3 regions of the Microbacterium oleivorans genome follow, and region 2 is predicted to be linked to each of the others. Evidence: predicted binding sites of a transcription regulator. Region 2 holds the regulator's gene; each other region holds the start of a gene.

Region 1 (7,715 bases), 930 kb from region 2:
TACGTTTCGGCGTTCGAGCTGTTCTCCGTCGGCGTAGGACCCTCGAGCTCCCACACGGTCGGACCGCTTCGCGCGGCCCGGGTTTTCGTCGAGCGGCTGCGGGAGGCGCGGGTGCTGCCGTCGGTGGCGCGGGTCGGCTGCGTGCTGTACGGCTCTCTCGGGGCGACCGGCATCGGTCATGGCACCCCTGACGCCGTCGTCGCGGGATGGCAGGGGTACGCACCCGAGACGGTGCCCCCCGGCAACGTGCGCGGAGCGTGGTCGGGGTGGCTCGACGGTGCGGCGCTGTTGCTGGACGGGACGCACCCCGTCGCCTTCTCTCGCGGTGACGTGGTGTTCGAACCTCGCACGCGGCTGCCGCAGCATCCGAACGCGATGAGGATGACGGCGTGGGATGCCGCGGGCGCCGTCGTCTCGGCCGAGACCTTCTACTCGGTGGGCGGCGGCTTCATCCGCCGCGACGGAGACGATGAGGGCGGCCGTGAGCCGACGCGATGGCCCTACCGCTTCACCAGCGCGGCGGAGCTCCTGGAGCTGTGCGACCGTGATGGGCTCTCGATCGCGGGCCTGGCCCGGCGCAACGAGGAGGCGTTGCGTCCCGAGGGGGAGGTCGCGGCGGGGCTCGATGCGATCTGGGCGGCGATGACCGAGTGCGTCGAGGCGGGGCTCCGAGCCGACGGGACGCTTCCCGGGATGCTTCGGGTGCGGCGTCGCGCGGGCGCCATGCGTGCGCAGCTCGAGGCCGCCGAGTCGGCGGGCGGGCGCGAGCTGCCGGGGGAGTGGCTCGGTGCCTTCGCGCTCGCCGTCAACGAGGAGAACGCCTCCGGCGGCCGGGTCGTGACGGCGCCGACGAACGGGGCGGCGGGGATCCTGCCGGCGGTCGCGATGTACTGGTGGCGGTTCGCCGCTGAGTCGCTGCTCGCGCCGGAGGATCTCGACAGGCGACGTGGCATTCGGCGGTTCCTCCTCACGGCGACCGCGCTCGGCTCGCTCTTCAAGGCCAACGCCTCGATCTCGGGCGCCGAGGGCGGTTGTCAGGCCGAGGTGGGGTCGGCTTGTGCGATGGCGGCCGGCGGCCTCACCGCGGTGATGGGCGGCGACAACGCGCAGATCGAGAACGCGGCCGAGATCGCGATGGAGCATCATCTCGGCCTGACCTGCGACCCGGTGGGCGGGTTGGTGCAGATCCCGTGCATCGAACGGAACGCGATCGCAGCGTCGACCGCGGTGACCGCGGCACGGTTGGCTCTGCGCGGTGACGGCACGCATTACGTCTCGCTGGACGCCGTCGTCGAGACGATGCGTCAGACCGGCATCGACATGTCGCACAAGTACAAGGAGACGAGCGAGGGCGGTCTCGCCGTCAACGTCGTGGAGTGCTGATCGGGCGTCCGTTCGCCCTGCGAGAACCATTGGCACTCGCAGGGGCAGAGTGCTAATCTGGACGCAGTTGAGCCGACACGACTCAACTTCGGAAGATCTCAACACAGACACTCAGAGAAGGGAAAGATCGATGGCCACCTATGACCCGTTCCGCGACCTCGACCGCATTGCCTCGAGCCTTTTCGACACGCGCCGCGGCCCGCGCCGGATGCCCATGGACCTCTACCGCGACGGCGACCACTACGTGATGACCGCCGACCTCCCGGGCATCGACCCGGGGTCGGTCGACATCGACGTGGACGGTCAGCTGCTGACGGTCCGCGCCGAGCGCACGCTCGCCAGCGGAGAGGGCGTCACCTGGATCACTCGCGAACGCGAGGCGGCCAGCTTCCTGCGGCAGCTCAACCTCGGCCAGGGCGTCGACACCGATGGCATCGCCGCCACGTACAACAACGGCGTGCTGACCGTGACCATCCCGGTCAGCGAGAAGGCGAAGCCGCGGAAGGTGCAGGTCTCGACCGACGCGCCCGCTCCGGTCGTTCCGATCGAGAACTGACCTCGGCCCGACCGCCTCGGCCCCGCGCCGATATCCGATGGCCGCAGTCCCCGCACGGGGGCTGCGGCCATCGTCGTTCTGGGTCGTCTCGCGCCGGAGGGACATGAGCGGGTGCCGCGTCAGAAGGGCGGCGGCGTGTCAGAAGGGTGGCGGCGGGTCGGGTGGCGCGCCGGTGCCCCGGACGGGCGGCCCGGGTGGGCCGGGTGGTGCGGGTGGTGGTGTGGCGAGTTCTGGTGTGAAGCAGACGGCGGGGATGGGGATGTCTTCTCGGTAGACCCTGCCGTGGGGTGAGGTCCACACGAGCACTCCGCCGCCGGCCTGTTCCACCCGCCAGCTGGTGAATTGCTTCATGGAGTGGTGTCGTTGGCAGAGGTGGGCGAGGTTGTAGATGTGGGTGTGGCCGCCGGTGGCGTGGTCGATGGTGTGGTCGATTTCGCAGCGGATCGCGGCTCTGCGGCAGCCGGGGAACCGGCAGTGCTGGTCGCGGGTCTGCAGCAGCCGCCGCATCGCGGGGAGGGGCCGGTAGGAGTCGGTTTCGACCGGTGTGCGGGTGATCGGGTCGATGAACATCCGGTCCCACGTCGCCGTCTGTGAGGCGAGTTCCCGGACCGTGTCGGCGTCGATGAGTCCGGTGCCGGTCGCTTCGGCGGGGTGTTCGTCGTTTCCGGTGAGGGTGTCTGAGGTGATCACGACCTGCACTTTCGCGCGGATCGCCCCGAGGGCACCACGCCCGTCCACGCCCACCGTCGGGTCGATGACGGGTGCACCGCCGAGGACGAGGTCCGAGAGAACATCCGCGCGAAGCTGATCCATCGTCCGGGCATCAGGGGTAGGGGCAGCGGCACCGGCATCTCGTTCGGCATCTACTCCGAAAGCGGCGCCGGCGCCGTCCACCGCGCCCGCGCCATCCACCGCGACCGCGCCAGCGCCCGCGGCATCCACCGCCACAGCATCCGCCCGGGCGTCCTTCACGGACTGCGCCATCTGCGTCAACCGGTCGTAGATCCCCGCCGCGATCACCATCGGCACCGTCGCCGAAAGGTCGGCCATCCCATCCACCCCCGGCGACAACCGCACGCACCGCCCGGCCGCGGCCTCCCGGTGACGCTCGCTGAACGACCGCGGGTGCATCCGCTCCGCCAGGTTCTGCAACGCCCCGGCCACCCGCGTCGCGATATCGCGTTGACACACGGCCACTGCGGCGGCGTCGAACTCCGGCCGCACCTCCTCCGGCACCACCCGCCCGACCTTCACGACAACGTCCACGTGTTCCCGGGTGACGAGGCGCTGCTCCCAGGCCGCGAACATCGCGGGGTAGTCGTCGACCACCGTCATCGCGTGGTCGATGTCGGCCTGCACCCGCCGGTCACCGCGCCGCGCGATTCCTGCCGCCTCAGCCGCGACCGACCGCAACTCCATATCCGACGCCATCCCGCGCACCCCACCGCGGTGCGCCTCACGCAACGCCGACCGCCCGAGGTCTGCCAAGGCCCGCACCGCGGCGATCTCACCGGCGTGCACGAGCGCGAGGGCATCCACGAAGCCGGCGATCGCGACGGCATGCGGCGAGCCGACGGCGACCTCGCCGCTGTCGCCGTCGTTCGTCTGCATGTTCCTATTCTGACGCTGGGGTACGACATAGATATAGAACAAAATAGCCACCGAGAACAACTCGACGGGACGGCTGACAGAGGAGGAAGGAATGCCCTACCTCGTCGACGCCGTTCCGGAGGCGAGCGCTGCACCGGGATGGTCGATCGTGTAACGAGTTTGTAAACATCGCTAGCAAACCTGTCGACCCGTCTTGCTGCGGGCGGGTTCGTAAGGTCTACTAACAAACATGACGAGAACCGAGGCGGACGCACCGCGACGCACCACGCGCACGCGGCGACCGGGGGCCAAGATCCTCCCCGAGCACGCCCGTGCGCACAACCGCGCGCTCGTGCTGCAGAGCCTCTTCCACGGGGGAGCGATGAGTCGTGCCGACCTCGCTCGGCAGACGGCGCTCACCCGCGTGACGATCTCCGACCTGGTGTCCGAGCTGATCGCCGACGGGTTCGTCGCCGAACGTGGCGTCCGCGAGGCTGCGGGTCCGGGCAAGCCGGCCATCCTCATCGACCTCGCCCGTGACGGCCACCGCATCGTCGGCCTCGATCTGTCGGGGAGTGCGACCTTCACCGGGGCCGTACTGACTCTCGACGGAGAGATCGTCGCCCGTCACGACGTCGCGGTGCCGGCGGACCGTCGCGACATCCTCGCGGCTGTCGTCGGACTCGCCCGGACGCTCGTCGCCGACGCGCACGCGCCGGTCCTGGGCATCGGGGTGGGCACGCCCGGCGTGGTCGACGATGCGGGTGTGGTCCTGGCGGCGCCGGGCCTCGGCTGGGACCACCTCGATCTCGGCACCGTCCTGGGGGAGGCCATCGGCGTGCCGGTTCTGGTCGCCAACGACGCCAACGCCGCCGTGCTCGCCGAGCACACGTTCGGCGGCGCGGGCGACGACATCATCCTGGTCAAGGTCGGCCGTGGTGTCGGTGCAGGGCTGCTCACCGGCGGCGAGCCGTTGCGCGGGGCCCGGTCGGCCGCGGGCGAGATCGGTCACGTGACGGTCGGAACCGACGGCGGGCCGGCCTGCGCGTGCGGGAAGATCGGATGCCTCGAGGCCTGGCTCTCGATCCCGTCGCTGTCGTCGCGTCTCGACGCAGCCGACGCCACCGAGCGCGAGGGCCTGCTGCGCGACGCCGGGGAGCGCCTCGGCATCGCCCTCGCGCCGATCGTCGGCGCACTCGATCTGTCGGAGATCATCCTCTCCGGCCCCTCGGAACTTCTCGACGGCACGCTCGCCAGCGCCGCCGCCGAGACGGTGCGCACCCGCACGCTCGCGACGTTCCACGACGAGCTGCAGGTGCGGATGACGGAGCAAGGCCAGGACATCGTCCTGCGCGGGGCTGCCGTCATGGTCCTGTCGGGACGCCTCGGCGTCTCCTGACGAAGCTCCACAGCTCCACAGCTCCACAGCTCCACAGCTCCACCGCCCCATCTCGGACGAGCCATCCGACTCGTCGACACCCAGAGAAGAAGGAACCCACCATGAAGAAGAGCCTCGGAGCACTGTCGCTCCTCGGTGTCTCCGCCATCCTGCTCGCCGGCTGCGCCAGCGACGGAGCCGGACAGGCCGAGGAGACCGGCGACCTGACCGTCTGGCTGGTCGGCACCGACACCCCGCAGGACGCCCGCGACTACCTCAAAGAGACGTTCGAAGCCGAGAACGACGGCTGGACACTCACGATCGAGGAGAAGACATGGGCCGACACCGCCGACAACTACGTCGCCGCCCTGTCGTCGAACGATGCTCCCGACCTCGTCGAGGTGGGCAACACCCAGTCACCCGGGTTCATCGCCCAGGGACTGTTCGCCGACCTCTCGGATCTCGAGGCCGACCTCGGCGGCGATGAGCTGCTGCAGAGCTTCGTCGAGCTCGGCTCCGAGGACGGCACGCTGTACGCGGCGCCCTACTACGCCGGGTCGCGCATCGTCTTCTACTCGCCGTCGTCGTACGCCGGCGCCGTGCCCGCGACGCTCGAGGAGTACGTCGCGGCGGGGATCGCGTCGACGACTCCGACGAAGTCGGGCATCTACGCGCCCGGCAAGGACTGGTACAACGCACTGCCCTACGTCTGGGCGAACGGCGGCGAGATCGCCACCCAGGACGGCGATACGTGGACGGGCGGGTTCTCGAGCGCCGGCGGCATCGCAGGGCTCGAGATGCTGCAGGACGTCTACGAGAGCGCCACGATCGCCCCGGCCGACGCGGACGAGACCGACCCGCAGGTGCCGTTCTGCGCCGGGGAGGTCGGGTTCCTCTCGGCACCGGCGTGGGTGAAGTGGTCGATCCTCGCGCCGTCCGACGCCGACACGGCTCCCGGATGCCCCGAGACCGCCGGCGCGGATCTCCGCGCGTTCGCCCTGCCCGGGATGACCGCGGGCGAGGTCGCGCCCGTGTTCGCGGGAGGCTCGAACATCGCCGTCGCCGCCAAGTCGAACGCACCCGACAAAGCAGAGGCCGCCCTGCAGATCATCCTCTCGGAGGGCTACCAGAAGATCCTGGCCGAGAACGGGCTCATCCCCGCGCTCACCTCGTTCGCGCAGTACCTGCCCCACGACGAGATCACGGCCGAGGCCGCCAAGGCGGTCGCGTCGTCCAAGGCCGTGCCCGCGAGCCCGAACTGGTCCGAGGTCGAGTCCTCCGGTGTCATCAAGGACGCGCTCGTGAAGATCGCCCAGGGCGGCGACGTCACGGCGATCGCGACCGAGCTCGACAGCCAGATCGAATCGATCCTCAACAAGTAGCGGATCGTGCGGGGCGCGGGGTCATCACCCCGCGCCCCGCACGTCGACGCAGAGAGGGCAGGACGATGACAGACGTCCTCACACGGGGCCCGCGGCAGGAGCGCCCCGTCGACCAGCACGCGCGGAGTGCTCGGGAGAGATCACGGCGGCGCCGTGACAACGGCGGGGCCCTGACGCTGCTCGGCCCCTCGCTGATCATCCTCGGGGTGATGGTGGGGTACCCCGCGGTGCTGATGCTCGTGCAGTCCTTCACCGACTACTCCATCCGCAACAAGGTGCAGGGCACCCTTCCCGACCTCGTCGGGTTCGAGAACTACATCGAGGTCTTCACGCAGTCCGACTTCCCCGCCGTGCTCGTGCGCAGTCTCGGGCTGATGCTGACGATGACCGTGCTCATCGTCGGCCTCGGTGCGCTCGTCGCCGTCCTGATGACCCGGCTGCGTCGGGGCTGGCGGATCCTCGTCTCGCTCGGGCTGCTGCTGGCCTGGGCGATGCCGCCGCTGGCGGCCACCACGGTCTGGGGATGGATCTTCGACTCGCAGTACGGCGTGGTCAACTGGGCGCTCAACACCGTCACCGGCGGTTCCGCCTGGACGAATCACTCCTGGCTGGCCAATCCCTGGTCGTTCTTCCTGGTGCTCACCATCATCGTCGTCTGGCAGGGCGTGCCGTTCGCGGCCTTCACGCTCTACGCGGCTCTCGGGCAGGTTCCCGGCGAGGTGCTCGAAGCGGCATCCCTCGACGGCGCCGTCGGCTGGCAGCGGTTCCGGCTCGTGGTGTTCCCCTACCTCCGCAACGTGGTCACCGTCGTGGTGGTGCTGCAGGTCATCTGGAACCTCCGCATCTTCACGCAGGTCTACGCCCTGCAGCAGCGGGGCGGGCTCGTCTCCGAGACGAACGTGCTCGGCACCTACATCTTCCGGCAGGGTCCCGGCGAGTTCGGCGTCACCAGCGCGATCGGCGTGCTCATGGTGATCCTTCTGCTGACGCTCTCGTGGGGCTACATCCGCACCACTCTCAAGGAGGAGGAGCTGTGAGCGCTCAGGTCACCCCCGCCACCCAGCTCGGCACGGTCGGCGTCGACGAGGTCGTCGGAGAGGTGGGGCGCGCGAAGCGCCCACGACCGGGCTCCCTCGCGGCGCGCCGACCGCCGCGTCGTCGGCTGGTCTCCCGCGCGTCGCTGAACCTCGCTGCGCTCGTGGTCTTCGTCTGCTCGGTGTTCCCGGTCTACTGGATGCTGAACATGTCGTTCACGCGAGGCGAGAGCATCATCAGCCGCACGCCCAGCTTCCTGCCCTTCGACTTCACCCTCGGCAACTACGCCACAGCCTGGACGCGGGAGGCGGCACCCGGACAGACCGACTTCCTGCACGGACTCCTCTCATCGTCCCTCGTGACGGTGGGCGTCCTGGTCGTCACGCTCGTG
Region 2 (7,715 bases):
AGGGGCTCGGCGTCGGCGAGGTCGGCTATCTGATCACGGGCGTGAAGGACGTCCGCCAGTCCAAGGTCGGCGACACGATCACCACCCACCGCAAGCCCGCCACGCAGGCGCTGCCCGGGTACACCGACCCCAAGCCCATGGTCTTCTCCGGCATCTATCCGATCGACGGCAGCGACTACGGCGACCTGCGCGAGGCGCTCGACAAGCTCAAGCTCTCCGACGCGTCGCTCCAGTACGAGCCCGAGACCTCCGTGGCGCTCGGCTTCGGGTTCCGGTGCGGGTTCCTCGGGCTCCTCCACCTCGAGATCATCACCGAGCGTCTCTCGCGCGAATTCGGCCTGGACCTCATTACCACCGCTCCGTCGGTCACCTATGAGGTCGCGACCGACACCGGCGAGACGGTGGTCGTGACCAACCCGAGCGAATACCCGGACGGCCGCGTGGCCGAGGTGTCGGAGCCGGTCGTGAAGGTCGGCATCCTCGCGCCGAAGGACTACGTCGGCACGGTCATGGAGCTCTGCCAGACGCGCCGCGGCACTTTGCTGGGCATGGACTACCTGAGCGAGGACCGTGTCGAGCTGCGCTACAACATGCCGCTGGGCGAGATCGTGTTCGACTTCTTCGATCACCTCAAGTCGCGCACCCAGGGCTACGCGAGCCTCGATTACGAGCCGGCCGGTTCGCAGACGGCCGACCTGGTCAAGGTCGACATCCTGCTCCAGGGTGAGAAGGTCGACGCGTTCAGCTCGATCGTGCACCGTGAGAAGGCCTATGCCTACGGCACCATGATGACCGAGCGGCTGCGCAAGCTGATCCCGCGACAGCAGTTCGAGGTGCCGATCCAGGCCGCCATCGGCGCTCGCATCATCGCGCGCGAGAACATCCGCGCGATCCGCAAGGACGTGCTCGCGAAGTGCTACGGCGGTGACATCACCCGCAAGCGCAAGCTCCTCGAGAAGCAGAAGGAGGGCAAGAAGCGCATGAAGATGGTCGGGCGCGTCGAAGTGCCGCAAGAGGCCTTCATCGCGGCGCTCTCGGGCGACGTCGAGGGCAAGGACAAGAAGTAGCCCCAACCGGATCCACGAGGAGACCGATGCATCAGCGACGCGGGACCTTCCGAGACGAGACCGTCGACTACGCGGCGGTCGGTGCGACGCGCGCGCACGACCTGATGGCGTATCCGCCCGAGCGCAGCCTCCCCGCCGAGAGCGCCTGGCGCATCGGCAGCGGTCAGTCGCGCTTCGACACGGCCGCCGACCTCCTGATGTCATGGTCGGCCCTGCGCGGTGCCGGCCTGCGCGTGAGCGACGTGCGGCCCGCATCGGGCCCCATGTACACCGGCGTCGCGTTCGACGAAGAGGGCAATGCGGTGGCGCCGAGCAGCATGGAGCACGAGCAGCGGTTCGACTCGGACGGCACCCCGTACGTCGGCGCGGGCACGACCCTTCGCGTGCACGGGCGCGTCTCGGGCCTCAGCGCGGACGCCGAGCTGCGCGTGATCTTCGTCGACGAGGAGCCGCGTCGGGTCGCCTTCGCGCTCGGCACGGTCGGCGGCTCGGTCGTCAGCGGCGAGGAGTCGTTCCTGCTCGAATGGCGCGACAGCGACGAGGTGTGGTTCGTGGTGCGCGCGTTCGACCGGCCGACGGCCCTGACGTATCGCATGCTTCCGGCGCTCGTGCGCCGCCGACGACGGATGCTGTTCCAGGGCTATCTCCGGGCGATCTCGCCGCTGTACACGACGCCCGGGGCCTGATGGGCGCAGCGCTGCCTCTCGGTGATCCGGTGCCGGCCGACGGATCGCTCCCGGACGACCTCGCCATCGCGGCCGACGGCGCGTTCGGGGTGTACCTGCACGTGCCCTTCTGCCGCGTCCGATGCGGCTACTGCGACTTCAACACGTACACCGCCACCGAGCTGCGCGGAGCGCGCCAGGATGCGTACGCCGACGAGGTCCTGCGAGAGATCGCGCTCTCGGCGCGTGTCCTCGACGAGCGGGGCCCGCGGCGCCCCGCCGAGACGGTGTTCTTCGGCGGCGGCACGCCGACCCTCCTGCCTCCGGGCGACCTCGCCCGCATGCTGGCGGGCGTTCGCGACACCTTCGGGATCGCGCGCGGCGCCGAGGTCACGGTCGAGGCGAACCCCGACACGCTGACCGACGAGGTCGCCCGCGAGCTGGCCGATGCCGGAGTCACCCGCCTGTCGATCGGGATGCAGTCGGCAGTGCCGCACGTGCTCGCTGCGCTCGATCGCACCCACGATCCGGCGAACGTCGCGACGGCGGTCGCCGCGGCCCGAGCGGCCCGCCTCGATGTCTCGCTCGATCTCATCTACGGAGCTCCCGGCGAGAGTCTCGACGACTGGCGTCGCTCGCTCGAGACGGCGGTCGCCCTCGGCCCCGACCACGTTTCGGCTTACGCGCTCATCATCGAGGAGGGCACCAAGCTCGAGCGGCAGATCCGCCGCGGCGAGGTGCTCGCCCCCGACGACGATCTGCAGGCCGACATGTACGAGCTCGCCGACGACCTGCTGGCCGCGGCCGGTTACCGGTGGTACGAGGTGTCCAACTGGTCCACGACTCCCGAGCAGCGTTCGCGTCACAACCTGGCCTACTGGCGCGGCACCGACTGGTGGGGCTACGGGCCGGGCGCGCACAGCCACGTCGGCGGGCTGCGCTGGTGGAACGTCAAGCATCCCGCCGCCTACGCGCAGCGGCTCTCCGGGGGCGTGTCGCCCGGAGCCGGGCGGGAACGGCCGGACGCCGAGGCGCGTCGCCTCGAGTCGGTGCTCCTGCGCACGCGGATCGCCGAGGGCCTCCCGATCGCGGAGCTCGATGACGATGCCCGGCGCGGTGTGGCCGGTCTCATCGCCGACGGACTGATCGACGGGGCCGCCGCGGTCCGCGGCCGCATCGTGCTGACCCTCCGGGGGCGGCTGATGGCCGACGCCGTCGTGCGAACGCTCACCGAGTGAGTCCCGGCGGCGATCCTCGCTCGCGGCGCGGTAGAATTGGCACTCCCGTACAGCGAGTGCCAGCGAGGAGGTGACATGGTTTCGGAACGCGGACTGCAGGTGCTGCGGGCGATCGTGCAGGACTATGTCGACACCCGTGAGCCCGTCGGCAGCAAGTCGATCGTGGAACGCCATGCCTTCGGAGTGTCGGCGGCGACGATCCGCAACGACATGGCGCTGCTCGAGGACGAAGACCTCATCGCCGCGCCGCACACGTCGTCGGGACGCGTCCCGACGGACAAGGGATACCGGGTGTTCGTCGACCACCTCGCGGGGCTGCGTCCGCTCAGCTCTGCTCAGCGCTCCGCCATCGCGACCTTCCTCGACGGCCCGAGCGACCTCGACGACCTCCTCGTGCGCACTGTCCGTGCTCTCACCCAGCTCACGGGGCAGGTGGCCATGGTGCAGTACCCGTCGTTCGCGCGGGCGCAGGTGTCTCATCTCGAGCTGGTCGATCTCGGCGGCGGGCGCCTCGTGGTGATCGTGGTGACCGACACCGGGCGCGTCTCGCAGCGCGTCGGGGTCGTGCGCACAGTCCTCGACGAGGCCCAGTTCGCTGTCGCGAAGGCGACCCTGCGCGCCGCGGTGACGGGGAGCTCGATTCGCGACGCGTCGCAGGCCGTCTCCGCCCTCGCCGGCGACGTGTCATCGCGCGACGCGATCGGGGAGGCTGTGCGCGAGATCGCCCGGATCCTGGTCGAGGAACTCGAGACCTTCCGGCAGGACCGTCTGGTGATGGCCGGCACCGCCACGCTCGCTCGGCGGGAGGCCGACTTCCGCGGCAGCATCTACCCGCTGCTCGAGGCGATCGAGGAGCAGGTGACCCTCCTGCGCCTCATGGGCGAGATGGTCACCGACGAGCGGGGAGTGGCGACCCGCATCGGCCGTGAGAACGAGGCCTTCGGGCTCTCGGAGGCATCCGTCGTGACGAGCGACTACGACGTCCCCGGCTCCCATGCGCGGGTCGGGCTCATGGGGCCGACCCGGATGGACTACCCGACCAACCTCGCGACGGTCCGCGCCGTCGCCCACTATCTCAGCCGGCTGCTCGAGGACGACGAGAGCTCCCGCTGACCCCACCCACCCACGCCCCTCCGGGCGGAAAGGCGATCCGTGGCTGACCACTACGAGGTCCTGGGCGTCGCGCGCGACGCGTCGCCCGACGAGATCAAGAAGGCGTATCGACGCCTCGCACGAGAGCTGCACCCCGACGTGAATCCCGGCGCGGACGCGTCCGAGCGCTTCAAGCTGGTGACGCACGCCTACGACGTGCTCAGCGACCCCGAGCAGCGCCAGCGCTACGACATGGGCGGCGATGGTCCCGGCGGTTTCGGGGGAGCCGCGGGCTTCGGCGGGTTCAGCGACATCTTCGAGACATTCTTCGGCGGCGGTGGTGCCGGCGGCGGCCGCGCCGGCGGGCCGCGATCGCGCCGGGAGCGCGGACAGGACGCCCTCGTCCGCGTGACGCTCGAGCTCGGCGACGTCGTCTTCGGTGTGCACCGCGACATCGAGGTCGACACCGCGGTGCTGTGCGAGACCTGCCAGGGCTCGTGCTGCCAGCCCGGCACCCAGCCGGTCACCTGCGATGTCTGCCACGGCGCCGGCAACGTCCAGCGCACGGTCCGCAGCCTGCTCGGCAACGTCGTGACCTCGCAGCCCTGCAACGTGTGCCAGGGCTACGGGACGACCATCCCCTACCCGTGCACGACGTGCCAGGGACAGGGACGGGTGCGTGCTCGCCGCACTGTCTCGCTCGACATCCCCGCCGGTGTCGAGACGGGGCTGCGGCTGCAACTGCCGGGGTCCGGCGAGGTCGGTCCGGCGGGCGGACCCAATGGGGACCTCTACCTGGAGGTGACCGTGGCCGCCCACGACGTGTTCAGCCGCGAGGGCGACGATCTTCTCGCCACGCTCGAGGTGTCGATGCCCGACGCGGTGCTGGGCGCCACCACCACGATCGAGTCGCTCGACGGCCCGGTCGACCTCGAGCTGCGGCCCGGCGTGCAGTCGGGTGACGTGCTGACGATCAAGGCCCGCGGGATCACGCCCCTGCGCGGAACGAACCGCGGCGACCTCCGAGTCGGCGTCCACGTCGTGACGCCGACTCGCCTGGACGCGAAGGAACGCGCGCTGATCGAGGAGCTGAAGCGCCGCACGAAGGCACCGGCCCCGCACCTGGCGGAGTTCCACCAGGGGATGTTCGCGAAACTGCGCGACCGGTTCCGGAACAGCTGATCCCATGGCGCTGCACTTCGTCGTCGACGCGCCGCTGGACGCCCAGCCGGGCGAGAGCGTCGAACTCACCGGCGCCGAGGCTCACCACGCTGCGGGCGTGCGGCGGGTGCGGCCCGGCGAAGCGGTGACGGTCGGCGACGGTGCCGGCACCTGGCTGAGCGGGACCGTCGTGTCGGCCGACCCGAGACTCGTGCGCATCGACGTCACCGGGCGTCGGGACCTCCCGGCGCCCGAGCGCCGCGTCGCCCTCGTGCAGGCTCTCGCCAAGGGCGACCGCGACGAGCTGGCAGTGCAGGCGTGCACCGAGCTCGGGGTGGACGAGATCGTCCCGTGGCAGGCGGCGCGCAGCGTTTCGCGCTGGAGCGGACCCAAGATCGAGCGTGGCATGCAACGCTGGTCGACCATCGCTCGCGAGGCCGCGAAGCAGGCACACCGGCCATGGTTGCCCGACGTCGCCGCGCCGGCATCGACGGCCGATCTGGTCACGCGGGCGACGGGGAGGCGGATGCTGGTGCTCGAGCCGTCGGCGACGCAGCCGCTCAGCCGCGTCGACCTGGGCGACGGCGACGTCGACCTGGTCGTCGGTCCCGAGGGCGGGATCGCGCCGGAGGAGCTCGAGGCGCTGCGGGGCGCCGGTGCCACCCTCGTCCGCCTGGGCGGCACCGTCCTGCGCACCTCCACCGCCGGGCCCGCCGCGCTCGGTGTGGTCAACGTGGCTCTCGGACGCTGGTGAGCGCCGGCTCCGGTCCGATCGCACACCCCGCCGATAGACTGAGATCATGAGCGAACCGTCCGTCTTCACGCGCATCCTCCGCGGTGAGATCCCCTCCGAGATCGTCGCCGAGACCGAGAACGTGTTCGCCATCCGCGACATCGCCCCGCAGGCTCCGGTCCACCTGCTCGTGATTCCCAAATCCGAGCAGTACCGCAACGTCGTCGAGCTCGCAGCGGGTGACCCCGCTCTGCTGAGCGAGCTCGTCGGCCTCGCCCGCACGGTCGCCGACGAGCACGCCGCGGGTGACTTCCGATTGATCTTCAACACCGGTGCCGGTGCGGGGCAGACGGTCTTCCACGTCCACGCCCACGTCCTCGCCGGTGACCTCTCCGAAGGGAGCCTCGGTGGCTGACGCTCCCGAACCCGCCGTCGCGAAGATCCTCGCCGACGGCATCGCCATGGTCCAGCTCCTGGGCCCCCAGGACCGCCTGCTCCGGGTCGTCGAGCGCGAGCACCCCGACGTGGACGTCCTGGTCCGAGGCAACGAGATCACGCTGACCGGCAGCGAGCACGACGTGGCTGCCGCCACCTCGCTCGTCGACGAGCTGATCGCCATGGCTCGCGCCGGCCAGGGACTCGACCCGAGCGACGTCTCGACGTCGAACCGCATCCTGCAGCGCCGCACGGCAGGCGACGAGGGGCCGCGCCCCTCCGAAGTCCTGGGCGAGGCGATCCTGTCGTCGCGGGGCAAGGTCATCCGTCCGAAGACCCTGGGGCAGAAGGCGTACGTCGACGCGATCGACGAGAACACCATCGTCTTCGGCATCGGCCCGGCGGGAACGGGCAAGACCTATCTCGCCATGGCGAAGGCGGTGCAGGCGCTGCAGCGCAAAGAGGTCAACCGCATCATCCTGACCCGCCCCGCCGTCGAGGCGGGGGAGCGGCTGGGGTTCCTGCCCGGAACCCTGACCGACAAGATCGACCCCTACCTCCGACCGCTCTACGACGCCCTCAACGAGATGCTCGACCCCGAGCTGGTGCCCAAGCTCATGGCCACCGGCACGATCGAGGTCGCCCCGCTGGCGTACATGCGCGGTCGCACGCTGAACGACTCGTTCGTCGTCCTCGACGAGGCGCAGAACACCACGCCCGAGCAGATGAAGATGTTCCTCACCCGCCTGGGCTTCGGCACGCGCATGGTCGTCACGGGCGACATCACCCAGGTCGACCTGCCCCAGGGCACGTCGGGGCTTCGGACCGTGACGCGCGTGCTGAAGAACGTCGACGACATCCACTTCGCGACGCTCACGAGCGAGGACGTCGTGCGCCACACCCTGGTCGGCCGCATCGTCGACGCCTACAGCGAGTACGACGAGCAGCGACTGCTCGCGCGCCGGGAGCGCGATGAGGCGAGCGAATTCGCGAGCCGCGCAGAGGGACGCTCGTCGTCCCGGCCGTCCGGGCCCCGCGACCGACTCCCGAAACGAGGACGCTCATCATGACGATCGAGATCACCAACGAATCCGGCGTCTCGGTCGACGAGACCGTGCTTCTCCGCCTGACCGAGCACAACCTCGCGCAGCTGAACGTCAGCCCGGACGCCGACCTGGCGATCCTCCTCGTCGACGAGGGCGCGATGGAGTCGCTGCACGTGCAGTGGATGGACGAGCCCGGGCCGACCGACGTCCTCAGCTTCCCCATGGACGAGCTGCGTCCGGGGACCGAGGAGTCGCCGACGCCGCCGGGGCTGCTCGGC
Region 3 (7,715 bases), 1.1 Mb from region 2:
GTTCGCCGCGACGTCCGGGCCAGCCGTGGATCCCGCCTGCAGCGCCGCGAGGGCGAGCAGGACGACGGCATCGTACGACTCCGGTGCGTAGGTGTAGTCCTGCAGCTCGGCGTTGCCGGCGCCCGTCCAGAACGCCTGGAGCTCGTCGCGGAACGACGAGATCGACGCGGGGTCGACCGCCGGGTAGGTGCCCTTGGCACCGGCGAGCGTGCCCGCCTCGAAGTCCTCGCTGAAGTTCGCGAGGTTGCCGTCGACGAAGTACAGCTTGTCGGCTGCGAAGTCGGCTCCGATGAGCTCGGGGATGATCGTCTTGACCTCCTCGAACGTGATCAGCGCGATCGCGTCGGGGCCAGCGGCCAGAACGTCCTCGACCTGAGCCGAGAAGTTCGTGTCACCGGTGTTGTACAGCGAGGTCGCGACGACCTCACCGCCGGCGGCCTCGAAGGCGGCCTTGGTGAAGCAGGCGAGGCCCGTGCCGTACGAGTCGTTGAGCACGATCATGCCGAGCGTCTCGTTGCCGTCGGCACCGATGAGGTTTCCGAGCACCTCGCCCTGGAGGACGTCGGAGGGAGCGGTGCGCCAGTAGAGGCCCTTGTCCTCGTAGCCGGTGAACGCCGCCGAGGTGTTGGCCGGGGAGAACTGGACGGCGCCGGCCGCGATCACCTGGTCGATGAACTGCAGCGACGTGCCCGAGGACGCCGCACCCACGATCGCCGTGGCGCCCTCGCCCAGCAGACGCGGGATCTCCGTCTCGTACGCCTTGTTGTCGGTGTCGCCCGAGTCGCCCTGCTTCAGGTCGATGGTGATGCCCTTGGCGGCCGCGTTGATCTGCGACGCGGCGAACTCGGTCGCCGAGATCTCGGGCGGGCCGAGGAAGGCGAGGTTACCGGTCTGCGGCAGCGCCGTGCCGATCGTGTAGGTGAGGTCGGTGCCGGGGCCGGTCGAGGTCGAGCTGTACTCGGGCGTGTAGGACGCGGGCTCGGCAGCGGCGCAGTCGATCGGGAAGTCGGCCGCCGCCGAATCGCCGCCGCCGGCGTCACCCGAGGCTGCGGGTTCGCTGCCTCCGGCACATCCGGCGAGGACGAGGGCACTCGCGCCGATCACGGCGATACCGCCGAGGACCTTCGCAGTGCGGGAACGGGTGAGAACGCCCATTGTGCTCCTTGATGAGTGGGAACGCGCGGCCGAAGCCCCGCGAGGTTGGGTCAAACCTAGTGGCGGCGCCGCACCGGGGATGTTGCGATGTGTTAACGGTCTGTTACGCGACCGAATCGTTACCTACGGGCCCGACTGTTCCGCGTCGCGGCGCGGATGGTACCGGTGCCACACCGCCCCTCGCCGCCCCGGGTCGGGGCGCCTGCGACGGACCGAGGTCAGACGACCGGAGCGACGTCGGCAGGGCCGCCCCGCCGCGGTCGGCGACCAGCGCGCAACGAGTCCAGGCTCAGCACGACGAGGGCGAGCCACACGAGGCCGAAGCCGATCCAGCGCTCGATCGGCATCGGCTCACCGAGGATCCAGGCGCCGGTGATGAACTGCAGGATCGGCGCGGCGAACTGCAGCAGACCGATGACCGTCAGGCTGCTGCGCCGCGCGCCCGCGGCGAAGAAGAGCAGGGGCGTCGCGGTGACCACGCCGGCCAGCAGGACCAGGAGGGTGTGTCCGCCGCTGACCGAGCCGAGCACCAGTCCGCCGGTGACGGCGACCACGATGGCCTGCACGATCGCGATGGGCGCGAGCCAGAGCGACTCGAGCGTCAGCCCGCTGACCGCGTCGACCGACGGCCCGATCTGCTTCTTGACGAGGCCGTAGGCGCCGAAGCTCGCGGCGAGCGTGAGCGCGATCCAGGGGAAGTCGCCGTAACCGACCACGATGACGCCCACCGCCACGACGGCGATGCCGATCGCGACCCACTGCGCCGTGCGCAGCCGCTCCTTCAGCACGAGGACGCCCAGCAGCACGGTCACGATCGGGTTGATGAAGTAGCCGAGGCTGCCCTCGATGACATGACCGGTGAGGGTGCTGATCAGGAAGACCTGCCAGTTGACGTAGATGAGGATGCCGGCGACGATCGTCCACAGCACGAGCCGGGGCGTGCGCAGGATGGCGATCAGCTTGGGCCACGCCCGCAGAACCGTGAGCAGCACGGCGCAGAAGACGAGCGAGAACAGGATGCGCCACGACACGACCTCGAACGGGCCCATCGGCGCCAGCACCAGGAAGTACAGGGGCATGAAGCCCCAGAGGACGTAGGCCGCGAAGGCGTAGACACCACCGAGCGTCCGTTCGCGGGCCGGGTCGAGGGGTGTCACGGGCCAAGCCTAGTTCGGTCGTGACATGCCCGCGGTCCGCGCGACTGCCAACGATCGCCGCTCCCCTGCCACGACCCGCCCACCGGGAACGACGAAGGCCCGGGTGCGGAGCACCCGGGCCTTCGGAAGAGCGTCGCGTCAGCGAACGACGACGGCGAGCACGTCGCGCGCCGAGAGCACGAGGAACTCGTCGGCACCGAACTTGACCTCGGTCCCGCCGTACTTGCTGTAGATCACCCGGTCGCCGACGGCGACGTCGAGCGGAACACGGTTGCCGTTGTCATCGATGCGGCCGGGGCCCACGGCCACGACCTCGCCCTCCTGGGGCTTCTCCTTGGCGGTGTCGGGGATGACCAGACCACTCGCGGTGGTCTGCTCGGCCTCGACCTGCTTGATGACGATGCGGTCCTCGAGCGGCTTGATGGAAACCGACACGGTCTACCTCTTTCTTCGACAAGACTGGTTGGCAATCTCACCCTGAGAGTGCCAAGTCCGAGTGTAGAGCGACGTTGGCACTCACGCAACGCGAGTGCCAATCCGATGCGGGGTCGGGGCGTAGGCTGGCCGAGTGGATCACGCCGAGCTCGCCGCGCTGCTGACCCCCGAAGGGCTGCGGCTGGTCGACTCGCTGCAGATCACCTCCACCGCCGACGCCGCTGCCGCCGTCTCGCGGCTGCGGCGCGAGGGGCTCTCGCCCGATCTCGTCTCCGCCGCCGTCGGACAGGCTCGACTTCGCGAACGTGCGATCCAGAAGTTCGGTCCCTTCTCGTCGCGGATGCTGTTCACCCGCGCGGGTCTCGAGCAGGCCACGCGACTCGCCGTCGCCGCACGCCACGCCGGGCGTTTCCGGGACGCCGGCGTCCGCCGCGTGGCGGACCTCGGCTGCGGCATCGGCGGCGACGCGCTGGGTTTCGCCGGCATCGGGCTCGAGGTGCTGGCCGTCGACGCCGACGAGACGACCGCGGCGATCGCCGCCTACAACCTCGCCCCGTTCGGCGATGCAGCGCAGGTGCGCCACGGCCTCGCCGAGGAGACGGCGCTCGACGAGGTCGATGCGGTATGGCTCGACCCTGCTCGTCGCACGGCCGGGCACGGCGAGACACGGCGCGTGACGGCATCCGCCTACACGCCCTCACTCCCCTGGGCGTTCGATCTGGCCCGTCGGCTGCCGACGGGGATCAAGCTCGGTCCCGCGTTCGATCGCGAGGACCTCCCCGGCGATGTCGAGGCCCAGTGGATCAGCGCCGACGGCTCGACGATCGAGCTCGTCCTCTGGTCGGGGTCCCTCGCCCGGGAGGGTGTGGGACGCGCCGCGCTGGTGCTGCGCGGCGACAGCGCGGCCGAACTCACCGCGACGGGCGACAGCCCCGACGCCGAACCCCGACCGCTCGGCGCCTACCTGCACGAGCCGGACGGCGCGGTCATCCGAGCACGGCTGATCGGCGAGGTCGCTCGATCCCTCGACGCCGGCATGCTCGAGGGGGGCACCGCGTATATGACCTCGGACGACGGGCGACGGAGTCCGTTCGCCACCACCTTCCGTGTGCGCGAGGTGCTGCCTCTGAAGACCCGCGACATCGACGCGGTGCTGCGCCGCGAGGGCATCGGGACCCTGGAGATCAAGAAGCGGGGCGTCGACATCGATCCCGCGCAGTTCCGCAGGAAGCTCGCACTGTCGGGCGGTGCCGCCGCGACCCTCTTCCTCACCCGTGTGGGCGAACGGCGCGTGGCCGTGCTCGCCGACCGTCTGCACTGAGCCGCAGCACGCGCTCAGCCGCCGATGAGCCCCGCACGGAACGCGCCCCACGTCAGCCACCCGGCGCTGTAGACGAGCGAGAGCGCTCCGAGCGCCAACGCCCAGCCCCCGACCAGCCGGCTCTCCCACGGGCGGCGGAGCGAGAGGACGGCCAGCACGACGGCGGCGATGCCGAGCGGGAACGCCCACCCGACGAGGAGCGAGAGGGCCAGCCCGACGACGGCCAGGGCGAGGGCCCATCCCCCCGACCGCGGCAGCACCTCGGGCTCGGGAGCCCACTCCACCCGGGGGCGTGCCGGCTCGGTCATCCGTGCACCTGGATCTCGGTGACCGGCAAGGTCGAATCGGCTCCGAAGCCGAGGGTCGACGGCGCCGCCCCCGACGCGATCAGCTCGGCGGCGAGCGCGGCGATCATCGCGCCGTTGTCGGTGCACAGGCTCAGCGGCGGGATGCGCACCGCGACCCCCGCCGCAGCGGCGCGCTCGAGTGCGACCTCGCGCAGACGCCGGTTGGCGATGACCCCGCCGCCGAGGAGGAGCCGCGGGACCCCGTGCTGCGCGCAGGCGTCGAGCGCCTTCGTGACGAGGACGTCGACCACCGCCTCGCGGAACGAGGCCGCGACGTCGGCGACGGGCACCGGGTCACCGGCCGCCTCGCGCTGTTCGATCCAGCGCGCGACGGCGGTCTTGAGTCCCGAGAACGAGAAGTCGTATCGATGCGCGGCGAGGTCGGAGGCTCGGGAGAGCCCCCGCGGGAAGCGGATCGCACCCGGGTCGCCGGTGGCAGCGGCGCGGTCGATCTCCGGGCCGCCCGGGTAGGGAAGACCGAGGATGCGGGCGATCTTGTCGAAGGCCTCGCCGGCGGCGTCGTCCATCGTCTCGCCCAGCATCTCGACGTCCGAGACGAGGTCGCGCACGAGCAGGAGCGAGGTGTGTCCGCCGCTGACGAGCAGGGCGACGGTGGGGTACTCCACGTCGTCGCCGGTGAGGATGTCGGCGGCGATATGCCCGACGAGGTGGTTCACGGCGTAGAGCGGCTTGTCGAGGGAGACGGCCAGCGACTTGGCGGCGCCGATGCCGACCATCAGGGCGCCCGCGAGCCCCGGGCCGCTCGTGACGGCGACGGCATCGAGGTCGGCGAGGGTGACGCCGGCCTCGGCGACCGCGGCCTCGATGGCGGGCTGAAGAGCCTCCAGGTGGGCGCGGGCCGCCACCTCGGGCACCACACCGCCGTAGCGGGCGTGCTCGGCCATCGAGCTGGCGATCGTGTTCGACAACAGGGTGCGCCCCCGGACGATTCCGATGCCGGTCTCGTCGCAGCTCGTCTCGATCCCCAGGACGAGGGGCTCGGCGCGGTGGTCGACGCGCGTCATCGGTCGGCCTCCCCGGCACGTTCGGAGCCCGGGCCGCCGGCGGGCGACGCGAGACGCAGCTGCATGATGATCGCATCGACGTCGTCGGGCTGGTAGTAGCGGGGACGCCGGGCGATCTCGACGAAGCCCTCCGAGAGGTACAGGCGCTGGGCGACGGGATTGTCGGCGCGCACCTCGAGGAACACCTCGCGCGCACCCCGATGGCGGGCCTCGTCGAGCAGCGCGCGCAGCAGGCCCCGGCCGCGTCCGGTGCCGCGGGATCCGGGGGCGAGCGCGATCGTCTGGATGTCGGCGTCGTCCGCTCCGCGCGCGGCACGCACCCCGCCGTACCCGATGACACGGCCGTCGTCGTCGTCGACGAGGTAGCGACCGTGCGGCGAGGCGAGCTCCGCCGCCATGGCGGTGCGACTCCAGGCGTCGGTCGGGAAGGACTCCTGCTCGAGCGTCATGATCGCGTCGAGGTCGTCGCGGGTCGCCGCGCGCAGCGTCACGTCCCCACCTTCTTCGGCCCGGCGGGCACCGTCACGTCGGGGGCCCGGAGATACAGCGGCTCGATCGCCGACACGTCGGCCGTGCCCGCGCGCAGGCGCGACGCGGCGATGCGGGCCAGCGCGACCGCGCTGATCCCGGTCGTCTCCGGCAGCCGAGCAGCGGGGAAGCCGAGCGGGTCGACGGTGTCGGCCGACGCGCGGAGAACCAGGCGGGGCTCGGCGACGCGGACAGGCGCGCCGTCCTCGACGCGGTAGACCGACACGGCCAGCTCACGCCGGCGCGCATCGGTGACGATCGCGAAGTGCTCCCCCTCGACGGCCGCACCGACGCCGTCCTCGTCGCCCGTCGGGTGCGTCCGTTCGAGGGCGGCGGCGTCGTGGCTCGCGACGGCGACGACGGGGATGCCGCGCCCGAGCGCGAACGCCCGCGCCGCGGCGATCCCGACGCGCAGTCCGGTGAACGGCCCCGGTCCCATCCCGGCCGCGACAGCGGTGATGTCAGCGGCACGGATCCCGGCCTGCGAGAGGGCACGCGCGAGCAGGTCGCCGATCACCTCGGCGTGACCTCGCGCGTCGCCGCTGACGGCCTCGGCGCGTACGGCCCCGGCCGGGTCGACGATCGCGACGGCCGTGCCGATCGAGGTGTCGATGCCCAGAATCACGTGATCCAGGGTAGTCGGCCCCGGCGCCGGCGCGTCCCTGTCAGGGGCGACGGCTGACCGTGACGATGCGGGGAGCGGCATCGGCCATCTCGGCCGCCGCGGGGCCGCTCGTGCCGCAGGCGTTGTCGAGGCCCGTTCCGCTCCAGCCGCGTTCGAGCTCGATCTCCCACCAGCTCTCGCGCAGTCCGTCGACCATGCCGCGCCCCCATTCGACGATCGTCACCGAGGCGTCGAGGTCGAGGTCGAGGTCCGACAGCTCCGCCGCGGACCCGAGCCGGTAGGCGTCGACGTGAACGAGCGGGGGGCCGTCGACGAGCGAGGGGTGGGTGCGGGCGATGACGAACGTCGGACTCTGGATCGGCCCGCGCACGCCGAGGCCCGCCCCGATTCCGCGGGTCAGCGTGGTCTTACCCGCCCCGAGGGGCCCGGTCAGCACCAGGAGGTCGCCGGCGCGCAGCCGCTCTCCGATCTCGCGACCCCACGCCTCCATGTCGCCGGCGGAGGTCACCTCGCGCTGACCCAGGTACTCGTCCAGTGAGCTCATGATCCGTCTCCCGTCGCCTCGTCCGTGACCGTGATGCGTCGCACGCGCGGCCCGACCCGCGTGACGATCTCGTAATCGATCGTGTCGGCGGCATCCGCCCATTCCGCGGCGCTCGGCGCGCCCAGGGTCGGGTCGCCGAACAGGACCACCTCGTCGCCCACCGACACCTCCGCGTCCCCCACGTCGACCACGAACTGGTCCATCGCGATACGACCCGCCACGGTGAACCGGCCTCCGCCGATCACGACGGGGCCGCGGCCCGATGCCTGCCGCGGGACGCCGTCGGCGTAGCCGATCGGCACGAGGGCGAGCGTCGTCTCGGCGGCCGCTCGGTGGGTGTAGCCGTAGGAGACGCCCTGTCCCGCGGGAACGCGTCGGACGGCGGCGACGGTGCTGCGCAGTGTCATCGCCGGGCGCAGCCCCAGGTCGGCCGAGGTGCGGTCCGGCGTCGGCGAGAGCCCGTACACGGCGATGCCCAGCCGCACGCAGTCCAGTCGCGACTCCGGAAGGGCGAGCGCCGCGTGGGAGGCGGCGATGTGGCGCAGCCGCGGCGAGACCCCGACCGCTGCCGCATCGGC

The links. Region 2 encodes HrcA, which represses chaperone genes, less so after heat shock. Its sites were predicted from a motif close to TTNGCACTCGNNNNNNNCGAGTGCNAA; they were not measured.
Region 1: the regulator HrcA is predicted to act here: its motif matches at 1,413-1,439, upstream of HW566_RS12295 (Hsp20/alpha crystallin family protein).
Region 3: the regulator HrcA is predicted to act here: its motif matches at 2,822-2,848, upstream of groES (co-chaperone GroES).

What each region holds. Positions count from the first base shown of each region.
Region 1 covers NZ_CP058316.1:2,594,091-2,601,805, forward strand. The annotation lists gene HW566_RS12290 (L-serine ammonia-lyase) at 1-1,383, shown strand, start outside; gene HW566_RS12295 (Hsp20/alpha crystallin family protein) at 1,514-1,939, shown strand; gene HW566_RS12300 (HNH endonuclease signature motif containing protein) at 2,078-3,550, opposite strand; gene HW566_RS12305 (ROK family transcriptional regulator) at 3,780-4,928, shown strand; gene HW566_RS12310 (extracellular solute-binding protein) at 5,030-6,289, shown strand; gene HW566_RS12315 (carbohydrate ABC transporter permease) at 6,355-7,326, shown strand; gene HW566_RS12320 (carbohydrate ABC transporter permease) at 7,323-7,715, shown strand, end outside.
Region 2 covers NZ_CP058316.1:172,975-180,689, forward strand. The annotation lists gene lepA (translation elongation factor 4) at 1-1,067, shown strand, start outside; gene HW566_RS00925 (DUF1990 family protein) at 1,094-1,753, shown strand; gene hemW (radical SAM family heme chaperone HemW) at 1,753-2,970, shown strand; gene hrcA (heat-inducible transcriptional repressor HrcA) at 3,046-4,083, shown strand; gene dnaJ (molecular chaperone DnaJ) at 4,123-5,244, shown strand; gene HW566_RS00945 (16S rRNA (uracil(1498)-N(3))-methyltransferase) at 5,249-5,977, shown strand; gene HW566_RS00950 (histidine triad nucleotide-binding protein) at 6,024-6,371, shown strand; gene HW566_RS00955 (PhoH family protein) at 6,418-7,461, shown strand; gene ybeY (rRNA maturation RNase YbeY) at 7,458-7,715, shown strand, end outside.
Region 3 covers NZ_CP058316.1:2,406,672-2,414,386, reverse strand. The annotation lists gene HW566_RS11470 (ABC transporter substrate-binding protein) at 1-1,155, opposite strand, end outside; gene rarD (EamA family transporter RarD) at 1,374-2,312, opposite strand; gene groES (co-chaperone GroES) at 2,451-2,747, opposite strand; gene HW566_RS11455 (class I SAM-dependent methyltransferase) at 2,881-4,068, shown strand; gene HW566_RS11450 (hypothetical protein) at 4,083-4,376, opposite strand; gene tsaD (tRNA (adenosine(37)-N6)-threonylcarbamoyltransferase complex transferase subunit TsaD) at 4,373-5,440, opposite strand; gene rimI (ribosomal protein S18-alanine N-acetyltransferase) at 5,437-5,931, opposite strand; gene tsaB (tRNA (adenosine(37)-N6)-threonylcarbamoyltransferase complex dimerization subunit type 1 TsaB) at 5,928-6,593, opposite strand; gene tsaE (tRNA (adenosine(37)-N6)-threonylcarbamoyltransferase complex ATPase subunit type 1 TsaE) at 6,634-7,137, opposite strand; gene alr (alanine racemase) at 7,134-7,715, opposite strand, start outside.